One region of the Desulfopila inferna genome, then DNA from elsewhere that is predicted to be linked to it. Evidence: riboswitches for the same ligand, from Rfam matches in the RefSeq annotation. Region 1 holds a riboswitch; the other holds the start of a gene.
The links. Region 1 has a riboswitch for thiamine pyrophosphate ahead of thiC (phosphomethylpyrimidine synthase ThiC). Riboswitches for the same ligand answer to the same signal wherever they lie in the genome.
Positions count from the first base shown of each region.

Region 1 (12,446 bases):
ACTGTACCTGGGGCTTTTCCGAAGTGAAAGTTAGTCCGAGGCAGGCCTGCAGCAGGAAAAAGACCGAAGCGCTTGACCAGGCCTGTGGGGAGCAGGCTACCGGATAGGCGGTGGGCCCCTGGCCGGGGAGTTTGCGAAAACCGCAGAAGAGTTCAGGCAGTCGGTGAAAGTCGAAAAATACCGAGGCATTGAATAAGGCGGTAAAAATCCTTAGTGTCTCGTTTTTGAAGAAATAGCGGGCAAAACCCATAGCCGCGATGCTGTTGTCGTGAGGCCATATTGTACCGTTATGATATGACATCGGATTATAGCGGTTTTCGTTGCTGGGTATCGTTCTGATTCCCCATCCGGAAAAAGAATCCTTGTTCATCAGGGTGCGTGCGGCTCTGAGGGCATTTTCCTTGGTGGCGATACCGCTGTAGAGTACATGGCCGACATTCGATGAGCGCACCCGGCAAAGATTTTTGCGGCCATCGAGCGCGAGTGCATAGGTTTCGAGTTCCTCACACCAGAAAATCTCGTTAAAGTTGTGGTGCAGAGCATCGGCCTGGCGGAAAAGTTCCGTTGCCAGGTCGTTCTTTCCTGCCATGGCGGCTAATTTGGCGCCGGCTGTCTTTGCCCGGTAGACATATCCCTGGATCTCGCAAAGTGCTATCGGACCTTCGGCCAGGGTACCGTCCGCATGAAAGACGGAATCGTTGGAATCCTTCCAGCCCTGCTGGAGAATACCGTCGCTGCTTTTTCGGGAGTATTCGACAAAACCGTCACCGTCTATATCGCCATATCTGTCGATCCATTCAAGTGCCTGAAGAATATTGGGCCAGATCTGTTCTATAAATTTAAAATCTCCGGTTCGCCGAAAATAGGCTTCGGCAAGAATAACAAAAAGCGGAGTCGAATCTGCGCTGCCGTAGTAGTTTTTATAAGGAATCTCTCCGAGTGCCGCCATTTCTCCTGTTCTGCTTTCGTGCAAAATCTTCCCCGGCTCGGCATCGTTGGCCACACTGGTTGTCTGGGACTGCCTGTCGGAGAGAAAACCAAGAACGCCGCGAGCCAGGCCAGGGTCTACCCAGAGAGACTGAAGGGCTGTGATGATGCCGTCCCGGCCGAAAGGAGTACTGAACCAGGGAACGCCGGCATAGGGATATCTGCCGAATGCGGTCTTGGTTGTCAGCATCTGCAGGTCGGTCATTGAGCGGTTCAGCCAATCGTTGAGCTGTTCATTCGAGGTGTGGATTTCCGTGGTCGTTTCCAGGACCCGGTTTGATTCCCGTTTGTTCATATTCAGGGCATCAAGGTAATTTATCCGCCTTGTCGGGGAATTATCGTATTGACAGGCTATATCAATATAAAATTCTTTTTCCTGCTGAACAGGAAGGATGAAAGAATAGCTCGCGCTATGCGGCTTTATAACTCCAGGGGCGGGGCTGAAATTGATAATGGTTGAACGCTGTATTTCGTCAAGTCCGGTATAGTGAAAGCTGACGGAGGATTCGGTACATTCAGGTTTATGCTGCAGGCCTCTTTTTTCGCGGATGACTCCACGCACCTCGAAAATGTCCACATAGTCGGCAGAGAAGCCAAACTCCAGAGTCAGAGCGACATCTTGACGTCCATAATTGGCGATCCGGATATGTTCGTGACATACTCCGTCTGTCAGCAGTTTTGAACGAAAGACGTGTATCGTTCCCTTTTTGATGACCAACCTGTTGTTTTCGTACAGATCAGGAGTTGTCTGGTCGACGGCCAGAAGCAGGTTGTCGTTGGCGACAGAGGAATTCAGAAGCAGCGGCTGTCTCTGGTTAACGGTGAATTCGAAAAAGCTCAGATACCGGGTACCGCTGTGGTAAAGTCCCAAATCGCCCAGACCGATCTGGCGGATGTCGCCGAACGGATCGAAGAGGCCAAAAGTTTCTTCGGCCTTGAGCACCCGGGTACGATCATCAGCCCTTGAGGATGTTGCCAGAATATACCATTTGTCGTCGATCTGAATAACGTCTTCCATAATTCACCTCTCCATTCCACTGCGTCTCGTTGATCCGGTCGGTTGTGCCGAGGAGCTTTTGGTATATTTTGACATACTCCTCTACCATCCTTGTCGAACTGAATCGCTTTTTAAAAGCACTGTGGCATTTAGGGCGGCTGATTGCATCGATATTTTGTACCGCTTGCACCGCCTCCCGGATATCATCTACTATAAATCCTGTAACCCCATTCTCAATAACTTCTGGCACGGAGCCTCTGCGAAATGCCACTACAGGTGTGCCGCAGGCCATCGCTTCGATCATGACCATGCCGAACGGCTCCGGCCACTGAATGGGAAAGAGCAGGGCACGGGCATTGCCCAGGAAGTCATTTTTTTCCTGTTCGTTGATTTCCCCGAGAAAATGTATCTGCGTGTTCTTTAACAGAGGTTTGATTACTTCATCGAAGTAGGCTTCGTCCTTGGCATCAACTTTCGCAGCTATGTGCAGCTCTGTATCAGCGAGAACGGCAATGCGGATCGCCTCTTCAAGGCCTTTTTCGGGTGAAGTACGACCTAGAAAGGCGAGATAACCGTGATGGTCCTTATGAAGGGTGAAGAAATGTCCGGGGATCCCGTGGTATACGGTTGCCTGCCAGTTGGCATTGGGCAACGGTGTTCGTTGAGAGTTGGAGATGGAGATCACGGGCATTTCAAAAAATTCCCGATAGATATGTTGCAGATCTGGTAAATCCTGTCGGCCATGCAGCGTGGTGATCTGTGGAGTTCTGGTCAGGCGGGCCAGGGGATAATGAATATAATCTATATGAAAATGAATGATGTCATAGAGATGGGCCTCATTAAAAATTTTCTGTACCAACAGAATATGGTAGGCAAGATGGTCACAGGGCGATTTGTGGAGACGCAGTGAGCTGTCGCAGACGGGTCTCAGCTGGGCGCGCGTAACAGAATCTCCACTGGCAAAGAGGGTTACCTCATGTCCCTGATTGATCAACTCTTCCGTTATATATGACACAACCCGCTCTGTACCGCCGTACAGACGGGGTGGAACACTCTCAAATAATGGTGCAACCTGGGCAATTTTCATTTCATGTACCTCCCGAAGAAAGGTAGCGGCAGAAATAAATTGAATGGTTGTATGTACTTATAATCTTAAGCACCACCTCCTACAATATAGGAAAGTATTGTGCCTGGAATGATCGATGTCAAGCAGTGCGGGGTGGTTCGGCGGATGGGTCCCTGCAGGAAAATATTTACCTTCAGGGACTTTGCGGGCTCAATTGGTCACTGTGTTTTGCGCGAGTTCATAATTTTATAGGCACAGAACTCTCCACACATGGTGCATGCGCCATGTTGATCCGCTGATGTGGTTTCTCCCCGTCGTTTTCTCGCCAGTGGCGGATCGATGGCCAACTCGAATTGCCTTTCCCAATCGAGGTTTTTTCTGGCCTGCGACATGGCAAGGTCCTTTTCCATCGCCCCGGGAATGTTTTTGACGATATCGCCGGCATGTGCCGCCAATCTGGTCGCCATAACCCCTTGGTGAACATCTTCTGCAGTGGGCAGGCAGAGATGTTCGCTCGGAGTTACATAGCAGAGAAAATCGGCACCGGCGCCTGCTGCTGCAGCGCCGCCAATGGCACTGGTGATATGATCGTAGCCGGGGCCGATGTCTGTAACCAGCGGGCCGAGCACATAAAATGGCGCTCCATGGCAGAGGCTTTTTTGCAGTTGGATATTGGCTGCTATCTGTTGAAGCGGCATATGTCCGGGACCTTCAATCATCACCTGGATTCCCGCATCCCAGGCTCTCTGGGTTAATTCGCCCAGGATCAGCAGTTCATGGATCTGAGCCCGATCGCTGGCGTCGGCCAGGCAGCCGGGGCGAAAGCCGTCCCCTAGAGAAAGGACGGCATCGTAGGGGCGCACCAGTTCCAGCAGTCTGTCAAAATGCTGATAGAGTGGGTTTTCCTGCTGATTGTGCTCCATCCAGGCACAGGTGAATGAACCGCCCCGGGAAACTACTTCCATCACACGGCCTTCTCTATCCATTTTTTCTACAGTGGCGCGGGTCACTCCACAGTGAACCGTGATGAAGTCTATTCCATCCTCAAGATGCTTTTCGATGCCGTTAAAGATATCATCGACGCTCATGTCGACAATCGCCTTGCCCGGCACCGAAACAGTATCGCAGGCTGCCTGATACAGTGGGACCGAGCCAATACAGACATCGGTTTTTGAGATGATGGTTTGGCGAATTTCATCAATCGGCCCGCCCGTGGAAAGATCCATCAGGGCATCGGCTCCTGCGGCAACGGCCGTTTCAGCTTTTTTCAGTTCGTTCTCTATGCTGTTATCATCCCTGCTTGTTCCGATATTGGCATTGACGCGGGTGCGGATGCCTTTGCCGACAGCGAGCGGGCGTCCGCCATGATGCAGGTTGTTGTGGCAGATAATCGCCGTGCCTTCGGCAATATTGCGGCGCAGCAACTCTGGTGAGATCCCGGCTTCGGCTGCCGCTATTTTCATTTTTTCCGAGATAGTGTTTGCGCGGGCCAGTTCCATCTGTGGTGTATTCATGGGACGCTCCAAAATAGTGAGAATTCGCAGGATACGGTTTCAAGGCCACTATTTCAGAGTGCTGCTGGAACCGTTCCCTACGCCGGTATCAACCGGATCAGGTTCAAAGGGTCGTTTGCCGAGGCAAAACTCTCAGTCCGAAGACTCCCCCAGGTTGTGGTTTCAGACACTACCTGTTATGAATTGTTAAGTCAAGAAGGAGTCAGGGGGAGAGGGCAGGCATTTTTTATCAGAAAAAAATATTCCCTTGATTCCTCGTTCTTAAGAGCGGCTGGCTCATTGTCGAAGACGGTAAGGGTAATTTAATGTGGGTTGCTTGCCGATATAGAGATGTAGGGATGTTGCGGGCGATTCCTTGCGAGTAATAGGTGCAATTGTCAGTAAGTGTATGAAAGAACATTATTTTCTGTTTGCAGGAAAATCAATATCTTGATAAATTGATGAGGTCAGGTGGTTCCAGTGGACGAAATGATTATCACAAAAAATGGACTTCAGGAGGCCATGCAGGCGCAAAAGAAAAATATTCCGGATCCGACCAAGATACTTCCCTTGAAACGGGCTGAAGCGAAGGAGGGGTGCGCCGGGAGAAACAGCGCAGGCCGAGTTGAGGCCCTTAATCGTATCAGAGGATTGGTAAGGAAAATCAGAGGGTCCTATGGTGAAGGCCTTGCCTCACCACGTATACCCATCTGGCTTCAGCTCTCCATTACGACAATGTTTGTTTTGGCGGTCTCCATGGTGATATTCGGATATGTCATAATGGAGAGGCAGAAGGAAAAGCTCTATGACAATACCGTCAAAATGGGCATGGTCAGCCTCAATTATTTCAGCAACAATGCCAAAATACCCCTGTTGAACGATGATGTTCTCGAACTCAATACCCTGATCAACAATGCAGCCTCCGTCGACGGTCATTTTTATGCATTCATCGTCGATAATGATAATGTCATCAAAGCCCATACAAACCATGAGAGAATCGATAAAACCTTTGAGCCGTTCGAGGATGTCACTAACACCTCGAAGAAAGGGGCTGTTTCCTATTTTCATTATTCGCTTCCCGGAAAGGCTGAGGTGCTGAACCTCAGTACACCCATAATGTTTAAAGAGAAGAAGCTCGGTGAGGTTCATGTAGGGCTTTCCATCGATTTTGTCAGGGAGCTTTTTATTAACGAGCGGGCTTTTCTGGCGGCGAGCATACTCATGATCATCGTCTTTGGGATGATAGTGGCGGTGATTTGCGGCAGGCGATTTTCAAAACCGATTTCCTCACTGGTCGAGGCGACTTCAGAGATTGCCAGGGGCAACTATGATCATAAGGTCGACCTGCACCGGAACGATGAACTGGGAACCTTGGGGGAAGCCTTCAACAGAATGGGTGATGAACTGTATCGCCAGGCAATAATGAAGGAGACTTTCGGTAAATATGTCGGCTCGGAAGTCCTCGATATGATAATGTCCAACCCCGGAAAGGGCTGGCTCAAGGGCCGTAAGAACAAGGCCTCGGTGCTTTTTGCCGATATCAGAGGGTTTACCGCTTATGCAGAAACACGGGAGCCGGAGGAAGTTGTCGAAAAGCTCAATGAGTTTTTTGAAATAGCCACCGAAATCATCCTCAAGCATGGCGGATATGTCGACAAGTTCATGGGAGATTCGGTACTGGCGGTGTTCGGGGTGCCGGTATATCATAAAGAACATGCCCGAAGATGCTTACTGGCAGCGCTCGACATGCAGCAGGAATTTGCTAAAACCGACCGGCAGGACAATATCCTTCTCCGTTCCATAGGAATAGGAATTGCGTCCGGTGTTGTCGTCGCCGGTAATATCGGTTCACAGGTCAAAACCGAATATACCGTGATCGGCGACTGTGTCAATGTGGCCTCCTATCTCAACAGCCTGGCGGGACCACGGGAGATTATCGTGGGCAATGGCATGAGCCGGCATTTTGGAGGCCTGGTCGAAGTGGAAGCCCTTGAGCCGCGAAAGGTGAAAGGTAAGGAAGAACTCGTGGAAATTTATCGAGTGCTTGATGTGCAGACAGCCGCTATCCCTGAAGAAGGATGTCAACCCAGCTGAGCTGGGTTCAGGAGCAGGGCAAGGATTGAAAGTATCGTTATGATCTCCACCAAAGAGCGTTTGAAAAGCATCATCATATTTATCTGCACATTTGCAGTGCTGGCGACACTTACCGCCTGCGCCATACCGGGTAATACTATCTCCGGGGTGCCTCTGCCCTCTTCCGGCCAGGCCGTCGCGCTCAAGAGCGAAGCAGACGAAGAGTATCTTGCCGCGCTGAATTACTGGAACGGAGCGAGAAGGGTTATTGATGATAAAATAGCCGATATTTCCACCCACCTGCAGAAAATATCATCACTGCATTCCCAGGAAGGCATGATCTTTTACGATAAACGTGAGGGTGATAAAGCCCTGCAGGAGTTTATCGAAGCGCTTAGATTTAACCCTTCCAACAAGATAGCCCTGGAATACCTGAAAAACAGATACAAACCGCGAGAGGTCCTGCCCTATACGGTGAGCGAAAACGATACCTTCGAGAAGATTTCCGAAAATGTATATCGTTCGTATAATGACATCTTTGCGGTTATCCATTTTTCAGGAGTGGACGAGAAGGATCTTGTCGCGGGAGAGATCATCCATCTGCCGGTATTGGATTCATTTTATTCACAGCCCCTGCTGGATTACAAACGGGATATTCTCAGGGCCCGCAAGCTCTTTAAGCAGGAGAAATTTGAAGAACTGCTGCCTCTGGCCGAAAAGATTCTCAAAAATCATCCCGGGGATCAGGAATCCTCATACCTGCGCAACAGTTCTCTGGTGGGGCTTGGCAAAAAACTTCGTGATCAGCAAAGGTATGAGGAAGCAGTCGGCGCACTGTCCGGGGTAGATCCGGCTTTTAAAAACGTAAAAACCTGGATTTTGGAGATCCGGGAGCTACAGAAGGAAAAGCTGGCCCGGGACACAGAACGACTGAACAGGGATTTGTTCAGAAAGGGTGAACTCCTCTATTCCCAGAGGAAGTACCTGGCAGCCCTGAAGGTATTCCGGGAGGTCGATCCTGGATTTGAAGGGGTGGAAGAAGCCATTGCCAATGTCGGGGTCGTGATGAGGATGCAGGCGGATGTCCATTACAAAAAGGGAGTGAAATATTTTGTCGAGGACAACCTCGCCCTGGCAATTCAGGAATGGGAGAAAACGCTGCGCTATGATCCCGGCCACCTGAAAGCAAAGGATTACATCTCCAAATCACGCAGCCTGCTTGAGAAGGTTAAGGCTATCAATTGATGATGGACCCCGAAAGAAGCTCAATCGTTATGTAGATCTGACACGGTGATTCAGAGTAGCAATGTATTGCCAAATCGTTTTTTCAGATATACAGCCTGGTAGATTGAGCTTATTCGGATCAGTTGATTATCTTCAACTACTTTTTCAGAAGTTCAACTATCGCTTCGGCCGCCTCTTTCGATGAGGCCGGATTCTGGCCGGTGACGAGATTGCCGTCAATAACAACGTGACTCTTCCAGGCGTCGGACTTGCTGAAATCCCCGCCCAGATCATGCAACATATTTTCAATGGGAAAGGGGACTATTTCGGTTAATCGGACGAGAGATTCCTCATAATTAGTGAAGCCGGTGACCTTCTTGCCTTTGACCAGAGGAAAACCTTCCTCATTTTTGGCATGGGTCAGGGCTGCCAGGCCATGACAGACAAAGCCGATGGGCTTTCCCCGTCGATGAAAAGATTCGATCAGGGATATCGAATTTATATCATCGGTCAGATCCCACAGTGGTCCATGTCCGCCGGGGTAGAAAATCGCATCGAAATCGAGAGGATTGGGGGATTCCAGAGGCTCCGTATTGGCCAATAGATTCTGTGCTTCTTCATCGTTATAGAACCGTCTTGTTGCTTCTGTCTGAGCCTCGGGTGCATCGCTTTTGGGGTCAATCGGCGGTTGTCCTCCTTCGGGAGATGCCAGCGAAACTTCAATATCATTGTCTTTGAAAACATAATATGGCGCCGCAAATTCTTCCAGCCAGAATCCCGTTTTCTCGTTTGTTTCACCTAGCCTGTCGTGGGATGTTAAAACCATCAGGATCTTCATGGGAATCTCCTTGTTGTTGGATGAGTTTGGAGTATATGAGCAGGGCGGATTGGCTCAATAAGGTATAATTCCACTATAAACATGTCGGAGAAGGCGTCCAGTGTGAATGGTTGTCGATGGTGAAGCCTCAGGAGAAGCATTTTTCCGGAACTATTTGAGACTGAAGGAAAATACTGTTAGGATAAGGGTAGGGGATTAAGGCGGCTTTTATGGCTTTCGGCAGACAACCTGCGATTCGGAGATGGTCCATGATTTCTAAGCGACTCTTAGCGATTTTCTTCGCTATTGCTTTACTGATAACCGGTTCTGCGGTAATTGCGCAAAACCAATCCGGAAATGCTCCGGATCCGTCAATACCGGCGACACCGCACTGGTTTATGCTCAGTTGCGCCGTGCTTCTGCTGATCGTCCTTCTCTGGCGCTCCGGCAGTCTTTTCTTGCATGAGCGAAAAAAACAGAGATTTGCTCCTGTGCTTTCTCCTGCGGAAATCGATGAAACTTGGCTGCGGGAGGATCTTTTCAGCATGGTGCCGGAGAAGGTCGGAGCGGTGTGGGACAAAAAAACCAGTGGACATGGAATGGCTGCGGTGCTGGCACGAATGGTGGTAGAGAAAAAAATGAGCAGTTGGCTTGAGCCCGTTATGTTTCCCTTTATCAACCGTCATATTCCAGGCCGGTATACGCTTTATCTCAGTTTGCTGCAGCCTTTGCATACCTTCAACGGCTATGAAAAAGTTATGGTGGAGCGGCTTTTCATCAATGGCAATACCACCGACACCAGGCGTCTCAAGGCATATTACCGACGGAAAAACCAGACACTTCATCGAATGCGCCTTACCGGGAAATCCCTGCAGAAAAAGCTGGCGGTAAAGCGTTTAGATAAGCTCCTGGAATATATGTGGTTGTGGATGTTAATAGGATTGCTGCCACCATTTTTCATTTTTCTGGCCAATGGTTTTGTTCATCCAGATGAGCTGAGAGTGACAATTATCAGTGGAATTACCGGGATCATCGGGTTGATTGCCGGTTCTCTCATCGGTGGTGTCTACAGGCGACAGGTAGACGGGCTGCGCTGGAAATATTTAATGGTGCACCTGGTACCCCTGTTTCTGCTCCTGTTTTTTCTGCTTCTCGGTTACTCCGGAACCTCCATCCTACTGCTCAGCGGCTTGGCTTTCCTCTTCGGCACAGCAATCTATTCCTCGTTCTATTTTGCCAAGACAGTGGATAGTCCGGAAAGAACCGTTTTGCGCAAAAAACTGCTGGCAATAAAAAAATATTTTCAAAAGGAGCTGCAGGAAAGAAAACCGGCTCTTGACGACAGCTGGTTCCCATATCTTATTGCACTTGGGTTGGGTTCCTCTGTCGATTCCTGGAGTAGACGGTTTGGCGGTACCCTTTGTTCCGGCCGGTCTCGCCGGCCATCTTCGGCTGCTGATGGTTTGCAGTTCAGTGGCGGGGGCGGCAACTTCGGCGGCGATGCCGTTGGGGCCTGGGCAATCGCTGCAGGATCGTTATGTTCTTATGTCGGTGGGTTTCACTGTGGTTCTTCAGCCCTTGCGGAGGATGAAGGCAAAGTCAAACAGAGCGGCAAACCCACGGAAAAAGTTGTCGAAGGGGAAAATGATGAGTAAAATAGATGAAAGTTTTCACCATCATTAACGTATAAATCAAGGAGTCGAATGTTGAACGACAAGCTTAGTTGTGATCTCAAAACAGGAAAGTGAGGACCGAAAAGAGATTCTGACAGTGGTCAGATAAATATAGATCCAGTTCTTGCAGGTAAAACCGGAAAATCTAGTTATTCCGAGGAGGAGAAAGAAAAGATTCGTACGGCCATACATAAAAAATACGTCAAGGTGTCCTCTTCTGCCGATGGTTTGTTCAAATATCAGACCGGCAAAGTCGGAGCGCAAACTCTCGGCTATGATGCCGATATAATTGCGGGTATTCCAGACGATTTACTGTCCCCTTTCTGCGGGGTCGGCAATCCTTTCTCTCTGGGAGAGGTGGTCGAAGGCAGCGACATACTCGATATCGGCTGCGGTGCGGGTTTTGATCTGATTGTCGCCCGCAAAAAGACAGGCCCGGACGGCAGGGTCTGCGGCGTTGATTTAAGTCCGGAGATGGTAGGTCGCGCCCGCTCCAATCTGGAAAAACTGGGCATGGACGATATTGAAACCTTTGTCGTCTTATCGGAGAATCTCCCTTTTCAGGACAGCAGTTTCGATCTGGTGATATCCAATGGTGTGATTAATCTTTCTCCGGCTAAGGATCAGCTGTTTGCCGAGATTTTTCGTGTCCTTAGACCGGGCGGCAGGATGCAGATGGCGGATATTGTCCTGGACTGTGAACCGCCTTCCCATATAACCGGCAGTCTTGAAGCCTGGTCACAATGAATAGGCGGCGCGGTCTCCGTCGGAGACCAGACAGAGCTTATCAGGGATGCGGGTTTTTCGGAAGTGAACTGCGTTGGAACCACCGGAAGAAAAACCTCTGCGTACACTGTCGGGGCACTTTTTACGGCGGTGCGGCCTTAGCGGCCAGTCCGACATTTTCATGAAATAATCATTCCTTAATACCTGCCAGACTCGTGCAATATGCGGCCCTGGAGGCGTACACGCGCACTCGAATCAGTTTTTTGAAACCGCTTCAAGGACGGATTCGAGTGTGATATTGCTCATTTTCTTTTCAATTTCAACCTGTATCTCGCTGAAAAGATCAAGAAAGTAGCTGTTCACGGCGAGGGCGTCATCCAGCTTCGCCTGGGGCAATGCTGTGACATCGAGGTGGAAGGCCTTGCGGTCCTCTATGGCGCAATAGATTTCCTGAAGGTGTATTTGCGCGGGTGGCCGGGCGAGCAGATAGCCGCCTGAGGCACCTTTGGTGGTGGTCACAATATTTATTTTGGCCAGATCGGCCAGCAGTTTGCGCAACTTCGAGGCGTTGACCCCGGTATTGTCGGAAATAGTTTTGCTGCTCTGCGGTTCCGGCAGGTTCACGGCAAGAAAGCAGAGGGCCTTGACTGAATTTGATAATTTGGTGGATGCTGACATGTACTTTTATATCTCCATATGTTACGGTTAATGTAACATATATTTTGTGAGTCTTTTAAGCAAGGGATTTTAGCCTGCTTAATAAGGAATTATTCCATGACAACAAAGAGACAAGAGGTGCACAATGAAATTTCTAGACGATCTGGCAATAGGCGGAAAGAACTCCGGCGTATCTTCAGGAGGGGAATGGGGCAAGACCGTTGATAATGGAGAGATAGAGGTTATGTCTCCGGTCGACGGCAAAATAATAGCCTCGGTCTATCAGGCTTCGCCGCAGGATTTTACCAGGACTATGGAAAAAGCCGCGGCCGCCTTTCACCAATGGAGAATAACCCCTGCCCCGAAGCGCGGTGAGATAGTGCGGCAGATCGGCGACGAATTTCGCCGGCACAAGACATCGCTGGGAACCCTGGTCTCCTACGAAATGGGAAAATCGCTCCAGGAAGGCCTGGGTGAAGTACAGGAGATGATTGACATCTGCGATTTCGCTGTGGGGCAGTCCAGGCAGCTTTACGGTTTTACCATGCATTCGGAACGCGACGAGCACAGGCTTTATGATCAGTATCATCCGCTGGGGGTGGTAGGTGTTATCAGCGCTTTCAATTTTCCGGCTGCGGTCTGGTCATGGAATGCGATGATCTCCGCGGTATGCGGCAATACCGTTATCTGGAAACCGTCATCGAAAACACCCCTGACGGCCATAGCCATACAC
Region 1 is NZ_JAFFQE010000002.1:243,547-255,992, reverse strand. Features, by position in the region: gene JWG88_RS05170 (amylo-alpha-1,6-glucosidase) at 1-2,005, opposite strand, end outside; gene JWG88_RS05165 (glycosyltransferase family 4 protein) at 1,944-3,071, opposite strand; gene thiC (phosphomethylpyrimidine synthase ThiC) at 3,269-4,564, opposite strand; TPP riboswitch at 4,621-4,725, opposite strand; gene JWG88_RS05155 (adenylate/guanylate cyclase domain-containing protein) at 5,033-6,637, shown strand; gene JWG88_RS05150 (tetratricopeptide repeat protein) at 6,677-7,861, shown strand; gene JWG88_RS05145 (type 1 glutamine amidotransferase domain-containing protein) at 7,998-8,678, opposite strand; gene JWG88_RS05140 (hypothetical protein) at 8,927-10,312, shown strand; gene JWG88_RS05135 (methyltransferase domain-containing protein) at 10,442-11,218, shown strand; gene JWG88_RS05130 (RrF2 family transcriptional regulator) at 11,312-11,734, opposite strand; gene amaB (L-piperidine-6-carboxylate dehydrogenase) at 11,859-12,446, shown strand, end outside.

Region 2 (12,446 bases), on a different contig from region 1:
TATTTTACGATATTTTGCGACGATATCACCCAGGGGATCAAAAACAACTGCGGTATTATGGATATCACTGCCGGATTTCTCCAGAAAAGAGCCGCAGTGAATAAAGACCTTGTGCTCAATCGCCTTTTCCTGTACACGGCCGAGGCTCATGGAATTATGCAGTTCCTCACTGTTTTTGCGCCAGTGTTTTTCGGGGCCCAGGAAATTGAAATATTCCGGCAGCATTATCAGACGGGCACCTTCCCTGGCCTGCACATCGATGAGTCTTTCTGCCTCGGCAAGGTTTTCCGCCTTATCCTTTTGGGTGTTCATCTGCACTAATCCGATTCTCATATTTTCCCTTTGCATGTCTCGTGGTTCCCAGGCTCACCTACCGATCAGCCCGCTATCTCCCTGTTTTCAACCTGGAAGCTAGATATTCCGGCAAGCCGGCCTTGCGCATTTTTGTTTGTGTTGTCTGATTGGCATAACTGAACCTGTGAAATATTACCGTTTTTTCGATGTCATCGTAGAGGCAATATGAACCGTCGGCGCTGCCGTCGCGAGGCTGGCCGATGCTGCCGCAGTTGACGATATAGCGCTGACCTTCCTGCAGATAACGAACCTCTCCGGGCTGCACCTTTTCCAAAGATATTTTCCAGGAATTCTCTTGAGAGATAAGCTGCGGCCAGTGGGTATGACTGACGAAGGAAAGACGATAGCCGGTTCTGCGAAAGGACCATAATGCCTTGATATACGAGTTCAGATAGATCCAGGCATCCGGGCTGTGCGGGGAGGCATGACAGTAACAGACGCCATCTATGAGCACCTTGTGCCGGAGGGTCCTGAGAAAGTTGACGCTCTCATCGCTGAGCTGGTCCATTGTCCAGAAAATTGCGTCGCGGGCATCGGCATGCATTTCGTAGGGGGAACTGTCCCAGATCGCCGCGGAATCATGATTGCCGAGAACCGCCTCAAGGTTGTCAAGCTCCTGCAGCAGTGTAATGCATTCATTGGGGTCCGGACCGTAGCCGATGATGTCTCCCAGAAAGACAAAACGGTCGGGTTGCTCTTCGGCCATCACCTCCAGAAAAGCCTGCAGGGCTTCCAGGTTGGCATGAACATCTGCAAAAACGGCGATTTTCAATCGGTTTTACCTTCGGGTCTGAGAGATTTGGCCACCGAACCGCCGATTTGCTGAAGAAGCTGCATGAAACGGCTTGAAAGAGGAAGAGTTTCGGTGCTGTATACTTTCTTAAAATCATCCTGTCCGGCCTCCAGCGTGGCAATCCTGTCCACACTGCGATGCAGATCCTCGTGGACCTTCAGCAATTCCGCCCCCCGCTCCTCTTCATCGAGATGACTGACAAACTGCTCCAGCCATTCGCCGTAGGGGCAGGCCGCCGCCGACGGCTTGATCTCCTCGACATGGGTATTTACCGCCTCACTGAGTGAATTGAGGTGATAGACCCAGGTATCGGCGAGAAACAGTCTCAAATTCTCCAGGGCCACCCCTGCAGGCCTCTCGCTCCGCTGAAGTCGAGGTCCCGGCCCGGATGATGCCGGTTTGAGTACCCGTACTTTCCGGTTGAGGGTGCGGCTCACCTTGTCGATGGTGCTGCCTCCGAAAAGGCCGGAAAAGGTGGCTGATCTTCGAGGATGACGCGGAGGGCCCAGAACGGTAATATCGGCGTTCAGGCTCTCTGCCATCTCTATAATATTTTCAGCTACATTTCCTCTTTTAATGCGCAGCATCACCGGGAGTTCATATTTTTTCAGGGTTGACATATACCCGTCAATCCTGTGGACCAGCCGGGTTCCAACAACCTCGTTGGTATATTCGACATCCTCCGGCTCGATATCCTCCTCTTCAAGCACCACCAGAAGGGTGATTTCACCGCCATATACCAGAGCTTCCCGCTTGACCTCCTCTACGACCAGGTCCGCGATATTATCATCCATGATACAGCCCAGAATTTGCCGGGCCTCAAGCGGGACGGACATTTTGTTTCTTTCCTTCTTTTCCCGGTAGATGCTGCAGTCCTTCGACTTAAAAAAACTGAACAGGGTGGATGGCTTTTCTGTTTTTTCGCCATCTTCAGTGGGTTCAAGACTATCGTAATTGCGGAGATCGTGCTGCAGGTCAGCAACATTCTGGTAACGGGAACCCAGATCGCGCTTCAGCATTTTCAGGATAATCTGCTGAATAGCGGGAGGAATCGACTGCTCATAATGTCGTGGTGGCACAGGATCTTTATTGAGCCGCTGCTCCACATCCACAACCTTACTCGAGCGTTTGAAAGGTATTTGCCCGGTCAGCATTTCATAAAAAGTTATACCCAGGCTGTAAATATCGCTTTGTTTGGAACTCCTGTTGCCGCAAAGCTGCTCCGGTGAAATATAATACGGTGTTCCGTGAGGTTGAGAGAAATCATCGGCCAGGTAGTCGCGCAGGCCGAGATGACGGGCAAGTCCGAAATCGACGAGCTTGATACCATCATTGGGAAGAATCATTATGTTTTCAGGTTTGACATCAAGATGGAGCACCGATCTGGAATGTAGATAGCCGAGCGCCTGGCAGACCTTGAGGCAGACCGACACCGCCTCCTTTAACGGAAATATCTGGCGGACCTGCAGAGCTGTCTTGAGATCCTGCCCGGCAATATACTCCTGAACGAGATAGAGATGTGAGATTGGTCTGACCAGAAACCTGACCACGGTTCGATGATTGAGGTACCGGCTCAGGTATTCTTCGTTCTGATAATGGTAAAACAGGACGGGATGATTAAGAATGTTGTCGAGTGGAATTTTCAGGACGACGGAGTTATCCGACAGGCTGTCATCAGCCAGATAGAGATGGGCCGCAGCCCCTTTATGAAGCAGCTCCTGAATCGTAAACCCATCGATTATATCACCAATTTCAGGTAGTTCCATCTTTTCCTCTCTTTTCTTGTCCGGCCCCTGGCCGTCGGCATGTTCGGAGGACTCTTCCAGCCTCGCTCCAATAAAATATATGTTTTAGCTCTAGATATTCATAGATCAATCGTATATCTGATCATGAGTTTTTGCAAGAACGGGCTTTCATCCTTCCGGCTGCTTCTGCAAATGGCCGGCGGAATGGATGGTTGAGATGCCGGGAGAAATGCATAGTATATCGATATGGAGCTTAATTTGCTCCGGTTTTATACATCTCAACCAAGAAAGAGGTGAAAAAATGGTTACAAAAGACGAACTTTGCAAAAAAATAGAAGCGATACATCCTCATATGGGAGTTTGCGGCATTGATTTTAATGTCGATTATGACGATAAAGCCGAAGCCTGGGCGGTGGATTACCATCAGGGCAAGCGGCACCTCAGAACTTTTGTAGATTTCGATGAGGCCGACTCATGTCTTGAAAAGGAAAAATGTTTGCCGCTGGGCCTACAGATAGGCCAGTTAAGAAACAATTTTGAGAAATATATTCATGAGCATGCCCTTGAAAAGGACAACTAAACCACCAGGATATCCCGTGCCCTGCACACGACAGGGCAGGAGATACTCATCCACACTACTGCGAGCAAAAGGTGGTTGACAATAATAGAGCATTACTCTATTTTCTAGTATTTGCAGGGGGTGGCACAATATGCCTGAGATGATACCCATAGAACCTGATCTGGTTTATTCCAGCGTAGGGAATCGCAAAAATGAACCATGCTCTTTCACATGTTTCCATCATCTCTGTTTCCACTTGACCCTACAGCTTACTTTCCCAGGAAAAGAGGTGATACATGTCGAATCTTGCCGAAAAAGCAGCCGCTAATCTTCGGGCTGTCCGCACCGCCGCGCCCCTGATCCATAATATTACCAATTTTGTGGTGATGAATTTCACCGCCAACAGTCTACTCGCCATGGGAGCCTCTCCGGTGATGGCACATGCTGAAAACGAAGTTGTCGATATGGTAGCTCATGCCGGCGCTCTAGTTCTCAATATCGGCACCTTGACCGATTCCTGGGTGGAATCGATGATCAAGGCGGGTCGGGCTGCTGCAGCACGGAACACTCCCATAATTCTCGATCCGGTGGGTGCCGGCGCCACTCCACTTCGTACGCAATCGGCCAAAAGGATAATCGATGAGACGCGGGTCGGTATTATCAGAGGAAACGCCTCGGAAATTCTTTCCCTGCGCCACCCCGATTCCGCCACCAAAGGTGTGGATGCGCTTCATTCAGTGGATGAAGCCGAGGAGAGCGCCAAAGTTCTGGCCAGGGAGCTGGATGCTACCCTGGCTATCACCGGGCCGGTTGATCTGGTAACCGATGGCGACCGCGTTCTCAAGATCTCCAACGGTCATCCGCTGATGCCTTATATCACCGGGACGGGATGCGGTGCAAGCGCTGTAATCGGCGCCTTCGCCGCAGTTGATAAGGATTTCGTCTCGGCGGCGGCGACCGCGCTTGCCTTTTTTGGTCTTGCAGGGGAGAAGGCAGCTCTCTCTGCCAATGCCCCGGGAAGCTTCATGATCGCCTTGCTCGATGCGCTCTATACCATTTCACCCGTGGATCTGCTAGCCGGCGCCAGGATAGAGGAAATATAATTACAATGATCGACTATTCGCTTTATCTTGTTACCGACTCTCATCTTTCGCTGGGCAGGACAACTGCGGAAGTTGTGGCCTCCGCCGTCAAAGGCGGGGTCAGTTGTGTACAGCTGCGCGAAAAAAACCTGACAAAGCATGAGTTTTTGGACAATGCCCAAATCCTGAAAGAACTGCTTGCTCCCCTGGGCATACCCCTGATCATCAATGATTATCCCGACATTGCTCTTGCAGTCAACGCCGAGGGCGTTCATCTCGGCCAGAACGACATGCCTGTCAGAGAGGCCCGGGACCTGCTGGGTAAAAACAAACTAATCGGCATTTCCGCGGAATGCCTGGAAGATGCGATCAGGGCTGAACAACAGGGCGCCGACTATATAGGGGTAAGTCCGGTTTTTGCAACCACCAGTAAAGCAGATACCGGTATGCCGTTGGGCCTGGAGGGAATCCGCAGGATTCGCCGCCATGTCAGGCTGCCGCTTGTAGCCATCGGGGGAATCACCAGTATGAATACCGGCAGGGTTATTGCCGCAGGGGCCGACGGTATTGCCGTTATTTCGGCCATTGTCTCCGCCGCCTCCCCTGAGGAGTCGGCGCGAATGCTCACAGAGCTGATAGCAGAGGCACGACGGGTACACCATGACTGCAACTAAAACGTCAGCTCCGTCCATAACCTTCACCGACATCTGTCTTGATTTTGAAAACGAGACTCTTTTCGATCACCTCAGCTTCAGCGTGGCCGCGGGCAAATGCACCTGCATCCTGGGGCCCAGCGGCTGCGGGAAATCAACACTGCTCAGGATGGTTTCCGGAAACAGCAGTCTGCGCTATAGCGGCAGTATTTCCTTCTCTACCGACAATCACCAAGTAGGCTGGATGAGTCAAAACGACCTTCTGCTCCCCTGGATGACCCTGCACGACAATGTCATGCTGGGCGCCAGGCTGCGCGGCGAAGTGGACGACAGTGTCCGTGACAGGGCGTCCATGCTGCTCGAACATGCGGGATTGTCACAGTACGAGAAGGCCCTGCCGGCCACCCTTTCCGGAGGAATGCGCCAGCGCGGCGCACTGCTTCGCACCCTTATGGAAGAACGAGCGCTTCTGCTCATGGATGAACCTTTCTCGGCACTCGATGCTCTGACCAGGATGAAACTGCAGGATCTTGCGGCTCACATGACCCGGGGCAAAACGGTACTGCTGGTCACCCATGATCCCCTGGAGGCGTTGCGGATGGGAGACGAGATTATTGTTTTCACCAATGCCCCCGGCGGAGTGAACAGATTTGCCGATCTGCCGGGCAGCGTGCCCCGTAAGGCGGGAGATCCCGCCATTGCCCCCTTCTATACCAATCTGCTGGCTCTTCTGATGAGAGAGAACGTATGAAGTTCCTCAGGATTGCAAGCCTGATCGCCGGAGGAATTCTTCTCTGGCAGGTAGTGGTGATTATCAGTGGAGCTCCCCACTACATCCTGCCCGGGCCGTTGCCGGTGGTCCGTGCCATTGTCAGCCACTGGCCCGAATTATGGCATCATCTGCAGACCACATTGCTGGAAATTATCGCAGGGTTGATCATCGGCACCTTTCTGGGGAGCATCAGCGCCCTGGTGATGACGCTCTCGCCCCTGCTGAAGCGCTGGATGCTGCCGGTGCTGGTGATCAGCCAGGCCATCCCGGTATTTGCACTGGCGCCGGTGCTGGTGCTCTGGCTCGGTTACGGCATGGCCTCAAAGATAGCCATGGCGGTGCTGATTATCTATTTTCCGGTAACATCCTCCTTCTATTACGGGATGCAGCGCACCGACCGTGATCTGCTCGAACTCGCCAGAATAATGGGGGCCGGCAAAATCGCCCTTTTTCGTTTCATCATTATCCCCAACGCTCTGCCTCCCTTCGGCTCCGGTCTCAGGGTAGCTACGGCAGTCGCACCAATCGGAGCCATAGTCGGCGAGTGGGTGGGCTCCAGTGCGGGTCTTGGCTTCTATATGCTTCATGCCAATGCCCGGATGCAGATAGATATCATGTTTGCCGCCCTGACCGTACTTGCCCTTATCTCCCTGACTCTCTATTTCGTCGTTGACGCCATCATAACCAGAATTCTTTTCTGGGAAACACAAAAGGATCTCATTCATGAAAAAACCAGGTAAGGTATTATGCTTTGTTTTTGCCGCACTGCTGCTTTTCTCCGGCAGTGCTGGCGCTGCAGAAAAACTGACAGTGCTGCTCGACTGGTTCGTCAATCCCGACCACGCCCCTATCTTCGTCGCTCAGGAAAAGGGCTTTTTCAAGGAAAAAGGGCTGGAGCTGGAAATTATCGCCCCATCCAATCCCAACGATCCGCCCAAACTTGTGGCCGCCCAAAAAGCCGACATTGCCGTATCATACCAGCACCAGCACCATATGCAGGTTGATCAGGGTCTGCCACTGGTCAGAATTGCCACTCTGGTTGCCACGCCCCTGAACTCTCTGGTGGTTCTTGCCGATGGCGATATTGACAGCCTCGCCGATCTCAAAGGAAAAACCATCGGCTACTCGGTAGGCGGTTTTGAAACAGTTCTCCTCAAGGTGATGCTGGAGCGTGTCGGATTGACTCTTGACGATATCAAGCTGGTAAATGTCAACTTCTCCCTCTCTCCTTCTCTTTTTACCGGGCAGACCGATGCGGTGATAGGTGCCTTCAGAAACTTCGAGTTGAACCAGATGGACATTGAGAAACGACCGGGAAAGGCCTTCTTTGTTGAAGAACATGGTATTCCGGCCTATGACGAACTGATCCTGATCGCGCATCGCGACCGGATAGGAGATGATGCCCTGCGCCGCTTCGTGGACGCTCTTGAGCAAGGTGTTCAGTATCTCATCAACCATCCCGAGGAAAGCTGGGCTCTTTTCGCCAGTGGATCGCGAAAGAATCTCGATGACGAGCTGAATCGCCGCGCCTGGAGGGATACACTGCCTCGCTTTGCCCTGCGTCCCGGCGCTCTGGACATCAACCGTTATGAAAATTTCGCCCGATTTCTGCAGGAGCAGGAGATTATCGAGACGATCCCGCCTCTGCAAAGCTGGGCTGTTGAACTGCGGTAATCAGTATATTTGCCGCTGCAGCAGAATCTGCAGCGGAGTGACTTTTTTTTATTACTTCACGACAGGGTGGGGTTAAGAGTCCATTTGATATACCAATTCAGGCCGCCGTCTTCTCCTTTTTCGGCGTCCAGGCAGACAATTCCGGAGTTCTGGAAGTGATACACCTTGATATCGGGGGAGCCGGTGGTCAGAAAGGAAAGAAGGCGTTCAAGAAAGGGCATATGACCGACAACCATGCAGTTTTCCGCCGGGTCGATATGCTTTGCATAGTCCCGGACATCATCCAGGGGAGCAATACCGGATACCTGCTCAACAGGGATACTGTCCTGAACAATGTCCCGGAAGAGATCCGCCGTTTGAGCGGCACGCTTTTTTCCTGAATGAATTATTTTCCGAACATTGACCTCATATCCTCTGGCCACTTCGGTAATGAGCTCCGTTTCCTCTATACCCTTTGAGGTAAGTCCTTTTTCCGGATCGACGTCTTTTGAAGCACTTCTGCCATGCTGTACGAGAAAGAGTGCCATTTGCCACCTCCTGATTTTCTGAGTTTTGTCAAAAAGAGGGCCAAAATGTCATATTCGAATACAGTTACCACGTTTGCGGGATACGGCCATATCCCCAGATCATATTTTCATAAACAACAGATCAGACTGATCGGGATAATCCGTGATTCGTGAAAACAAAGGCGCGATATCTTGAGCGCGGACTGTGCGGATGCCGATGAAATAGGACAGCGGCGGTTTGACAGCCACCGCTGTTCCCAAGCAAATTTAGAATTTCTCCCAATGAACAAACTCCTCCATCGCCTTTCTTTTCGGCGCCGGAGGTTCATGATCCGGATATCCCAGTGGCACCAGGGCCACAACTTCGTGGGTAGGCGGAACATTAAGAATATCCCGGGCGCCGTCATGGTCAAACAAACCGACGATAACCGTGCCGAGACCTTGATCATGGGCGGCCAGGCAGAGATTCTCGGTTGCCAGCCCGAGATCATACATAAACCAATCCCCAAGTTTGGTTACCGCCTTGTCATTGTAAAAACCTGATTTTTCCAACCTGCCACATACGGCAATGACAACGGGAGCCTTCTCCATGGCAATTGTTGCAGGATTTTTTTTGCTGATTATGCCTGCGAGCTGCTGCTTTATCCCTTCATCCCTGATGACAACCAGTTCGCAGCACTGGGTGTTGGCCCAGGAAGGCGCCCATCTTGCCGCCTCCAGCACTTTCTGCAGTTTGTTCTCTTCAATCTCGGTTGACTGGTACCTTCTGACACTGCGTCGTGTAGTAAACATTAACCCTCCCTTCGTTTGTGGTCTCTGGCTAGGAGGTTGTCCGAGAATAGGCATTTTCGTTCAGATCAAGGCATTTTCAGGAAATCAAGCACAGCCATATAGCTGATATCGGAGTCTGCGCTTACCTGCGAGCATTGATTTTCTGAAAATAACGCCGAGATGGGCGAAAAGGGCATTTTCGGACGGCCTCCTAGGAAAATTCACCTAAGATCTGCCGGGCAATTATCAGCCGCTGAATCTCGCTGGTTCCCTCATAAATCGTCGTTATTCTGGCATCGCGGGCATACCGCTCAACCGGATAGTCGCGGGTGTAGCCATATCCTCCCAGAATCTGCACGGCCTCATAGCAGGCGCGATTGGCTGCTTCCGTTGCGAACATTTTTGCCATGGATGCTTCCTTGGAAAAGGGACGGCCCTGCTCTTTCCGGTAAGAGGCGCTCATCAGCAGCAGTCGGGCCGCCTCAAGCTCGGTAAAGGCATCGGCAATCTTCCACTGGATTGCCTGAAAATCACTTATTTTTTGGTTGAACTGTTTACGCTCCAGAGAATATCGCGTGGCATACTCCATGGCGGCAAGACCGATACCAAGACCCAGTGAACCGATGCCTATGCGGCCGCCAGCCAGCTCACTTACTGCGGCCCTGAATCCGTCGTTCTGCTCACCCATCAGAGCGTCTTTGGGCACGCGGCAGTCCTGAAAGAGCAACTCGTTGGTGGCCGAGGCATGCTGGCCCATCTTTTTTTCCTTTTTGCCGATTATCAGACCCGGAGTGCCGGCTTCAATGAGAAACAGGCTGATCCCCTTGCCTCGCGGAGCCGCAGGATCGGTCACTGCCCAGACCACAAAAACACCGGAACAGGTACCGCTGGTGATAAATATTTTGGAACCGTTAAGAATCCATTCATCACCCTTGAGAATGGCTGTAGTCGTCATCCCGGCTGGATCGGAGCCGGCGCCAGGTTCCGTGAGGCCGAAGGCGCCTGCCGCATATTCTCCGCTGCAGATCCTGGAGATATATTTCTTTTTCTGCTCCTCACTGCCCAGCGCCTGGATTACCTCACACACCATGTTATTTACCGAGACAGTGACCGCAGTTGAGGCACAGGCCCTGGCAATCTCGGTCATGGCCACGCTGAACGCTATAACACCGGCCTCGGAACCACCATAGGCATCGGAGACATTGAGCCCCATGAAACCGAGTTCCCCCAGCTTGCGTAGATTCTCGTAGAAAATGGCGTCATCACCACCATTGTCGAGTTGCGCTGCCACCGGTTCTAGCTCTGATTTGGCAAAATCGCGGGCAGTATCCTGTATTAGTTTTTGTTCTTCACTCAGATCCAGACGCATAGCTTTACCCCAACCGTCTTTTTATTTTTCCTGATTACCCCTAATCCTCAGCTCAAGGTCGGGACTGCTCATTTCTCGGGTCTCTGCAGCCCGGACGGCTGCAGCGAAGCCTCCATGGATGGGTTTACGGCGTCCCGATGAAAAGAGCAGTCCCGGCCTGGGCCAGAAAACACTGCGTTACAAGCGTAATCAGATTATTTTTTCTTGAACTCCGGAACACGTTTTTCCAGAAATGCCAGCATCCCTTCGCCCTGCTCATCACTGGCAAAACAGAGACCGAAAAGATCGGCCTCGTAGCGGCAGGCCCGTGCCAGATCCATCTCCATGCCGTTGTTCACCGCCTCCTTGCACAGCCTGACCGCGAGCGGCCCCCGGGAAGCGATCCTGCCGGCAAGACCGAGACATTTCTCCAGCAGTTCCTGCTGCGGGAAAACCCTATTCACCAGGCCAATGCGACATGCTTCCGCAGCATCGATTATATCACCACTGAAAAGCAGCTCGTTGGCCCTCCCCTTGCCTATAAGACGCGGCAACCTCTGGGTGCCGCCGAAGCCGGGGATGACACCGAGATTGACCTCCGGCTGGCCGAATTTGGCATTCTCGGCGGCATAGCGGATGTCGCAGGAGATGGCGATCTCGCAGCCGCCCCCCAAGGCAAAGCCATTGACCGCCGCAATAACAGGTTGGGGCAGTTCCTCGATGGTTTTCAGCACCTTGTGGCCGAATCGTGCAAAACGGTTGGCCTCGATGACGCTGAGATCCTGCATGTGGGAAATATCCGCGCCGGCGACAAACGATTTTTCGCCGGCTCCGGTCAGGATAACGACGGCAACCTCCTCGTCTTCGCCAAGATCGATGAAGCAATGATCAAGCTCCAGCAAGGTATCCAGATTCAGGGCATTCAGGGCTTCGGGCCGGTCAATGGTGACGATGGCGGCAGCGCCTTTTTTTTCCAACCTTATGTATTCATATTCCATAGGTTTCCTCATCGAGTTGTTTTTTACTCTTCGTTCAGGCTGAATTTCCAGGCGCAATGCCACTCCGGCGGATGTCTATCCGGCGGACAGCCGATGCATTCGGTAGTAATACGCTCGTCAATTGCCCTGGCAAAATAGGTATATTCCACCTGTCCCGCCGACTTGCAGGGATAGTCATCCAGTCCTTTGCGGTTTCTGGCCGCCTGCACCCTGCATTTGTTCATTTGAAAGACAAAGCTTTTCTCCTGCTCATCGGAGATTGACTGTTCGTTGATTGAACCATAGAGCCTGAAAGCAAGTGCTCTTTTCAGCCCTGCTAATCCGGGACGTTCTTCCATTCCCAGAAAGTTCTTGATGGATGCCGCCTCCACCGGCGAAAACTGAGACCAGCAGGAGTCGTTGCAGCGCTTGGCATCATTCATCCCTTCACTGAACTCCACCGTCTGAAACCAGACGCCGTCACCGACCAGCCAGTTTTTGGCGACCCGGTGGAGCAGCTCTTTCTGCTGCTCCACCTCCATGCTCAAAAGCGGTTCCGGAATATTATCCACCATCTCGAAGCCAAACACTTTGGAGAGATGATGTATCTGTATCTGATAGCTTTTTGCTGCAGCCTTTTCCAGCATCTGCAACCCTTTCTTCTCTCCCATCTGGTGCTTTACCTCGGCATACCAGAGGGCATGATGAACAATGGTGCGATGAAAGAAGTCCAGGATGAGTCCGGCCCGTCCTTTCTGATCGAGGGTGTCGGGACTTTCTGCGTCTGTCTGTATCATAATCGGCTCCGGGGAAAATTGTTAGGAAACTCTGCAAATTTCATCGGGGAAATGGTTAAGAGGCTCAAGTCCCACCGCTGTTACCAGATGGGTATTCTCGATACCGACCACGCCTTTTCCAGGCATGATCACCTTGGGCTCAAGGGCGATGACCATCCCTTCCGCCAGTTCGAGCTTCTGGCCTTTGGCAAGAAAAGGGAATTCGTCAAGTTCGAGTCCCACGCCGTGTCCGGTAAAGCGAATCTTCCTTTCGCCCACCCCCATAAACTGCTGACGATATCCCTGCTTTTCCGCCATATTCGTCATCAACTGGTAGAGATCGCCGGTTACCGCGCCTGGAACTGCTACTTTTTTAATCCTCTCCTGCATCTCCAGCATGGCGTCATGGGCTCGATACATCTCATCCGGGAGATCG
Region 2 is NZ_JAFFQE010000005.1:181,759-194,204, forward strand. Features, by position in the region: gene JWG88_RS13850 (carbon-nitrogen hydrolase family protein) at 1-333, opposite strand, end outside; gene JWG88_RS13855 (metallophosphoesterase family protein) at 386-1,126, opposite strand; gene JWG88_RS13860 (bifunctional serine/threonine-protein kinase/universal stress protein) at 1,123-2,913, opposite strand; gene JWG88_RS13865 (hypothetical protein) at 3,194-3,472, shown strand; TPP riboswitch at 3,579-3,673, shown strand; gene thiM (hydroxyethylthiazole kinase) at 3,748-4,554, shown strand; gene thiE (thiamine phosphate synthase) at 4,560-5,207, shown strand; gene JWG88_RS13880 (ABC transporter ATP-binding protein) at 5,194-5,937, shown strand; gene JWG88_RS13885 (ABC transporter permease) at 5,934-6,698, shown strand; gene JWG88_RS13890 (ABC transporter substrate-binding protein) at 6,682-7,632, shown strand; gene sixA (phosphohistidine phosphatase SixA) at 7,689-8,159, opposite strand; gene JWG88_RS13900 (nitroreductase family protein) at 8,406-8,930, opposite strand; gene JWG88_RS13905 (acyl-CoA dehydrogenase family protein) at 9,121-10,278, opposite strand; gene JWG88_RS13910 (enoyl-CoA hydratase-related protein) at 10,473-11,255, opposite strand; gene JWG88_RS13915 (DUF6125 family protein) at 11,279-12,031, opposite strand; gene JWG88_RS13920 (M24 family metallopeptidase) at 12,053-12,446, opposite strand, start outside.
Region 2: linked by a shared signal. The riboswitch ahead of thiM (hydroxyethylthiazole kinase) and the one ahead of thiC (phosphomethylpyrimidine synthase ThiC) in region 1 are both predicted to bind thiamine pyrophosphate.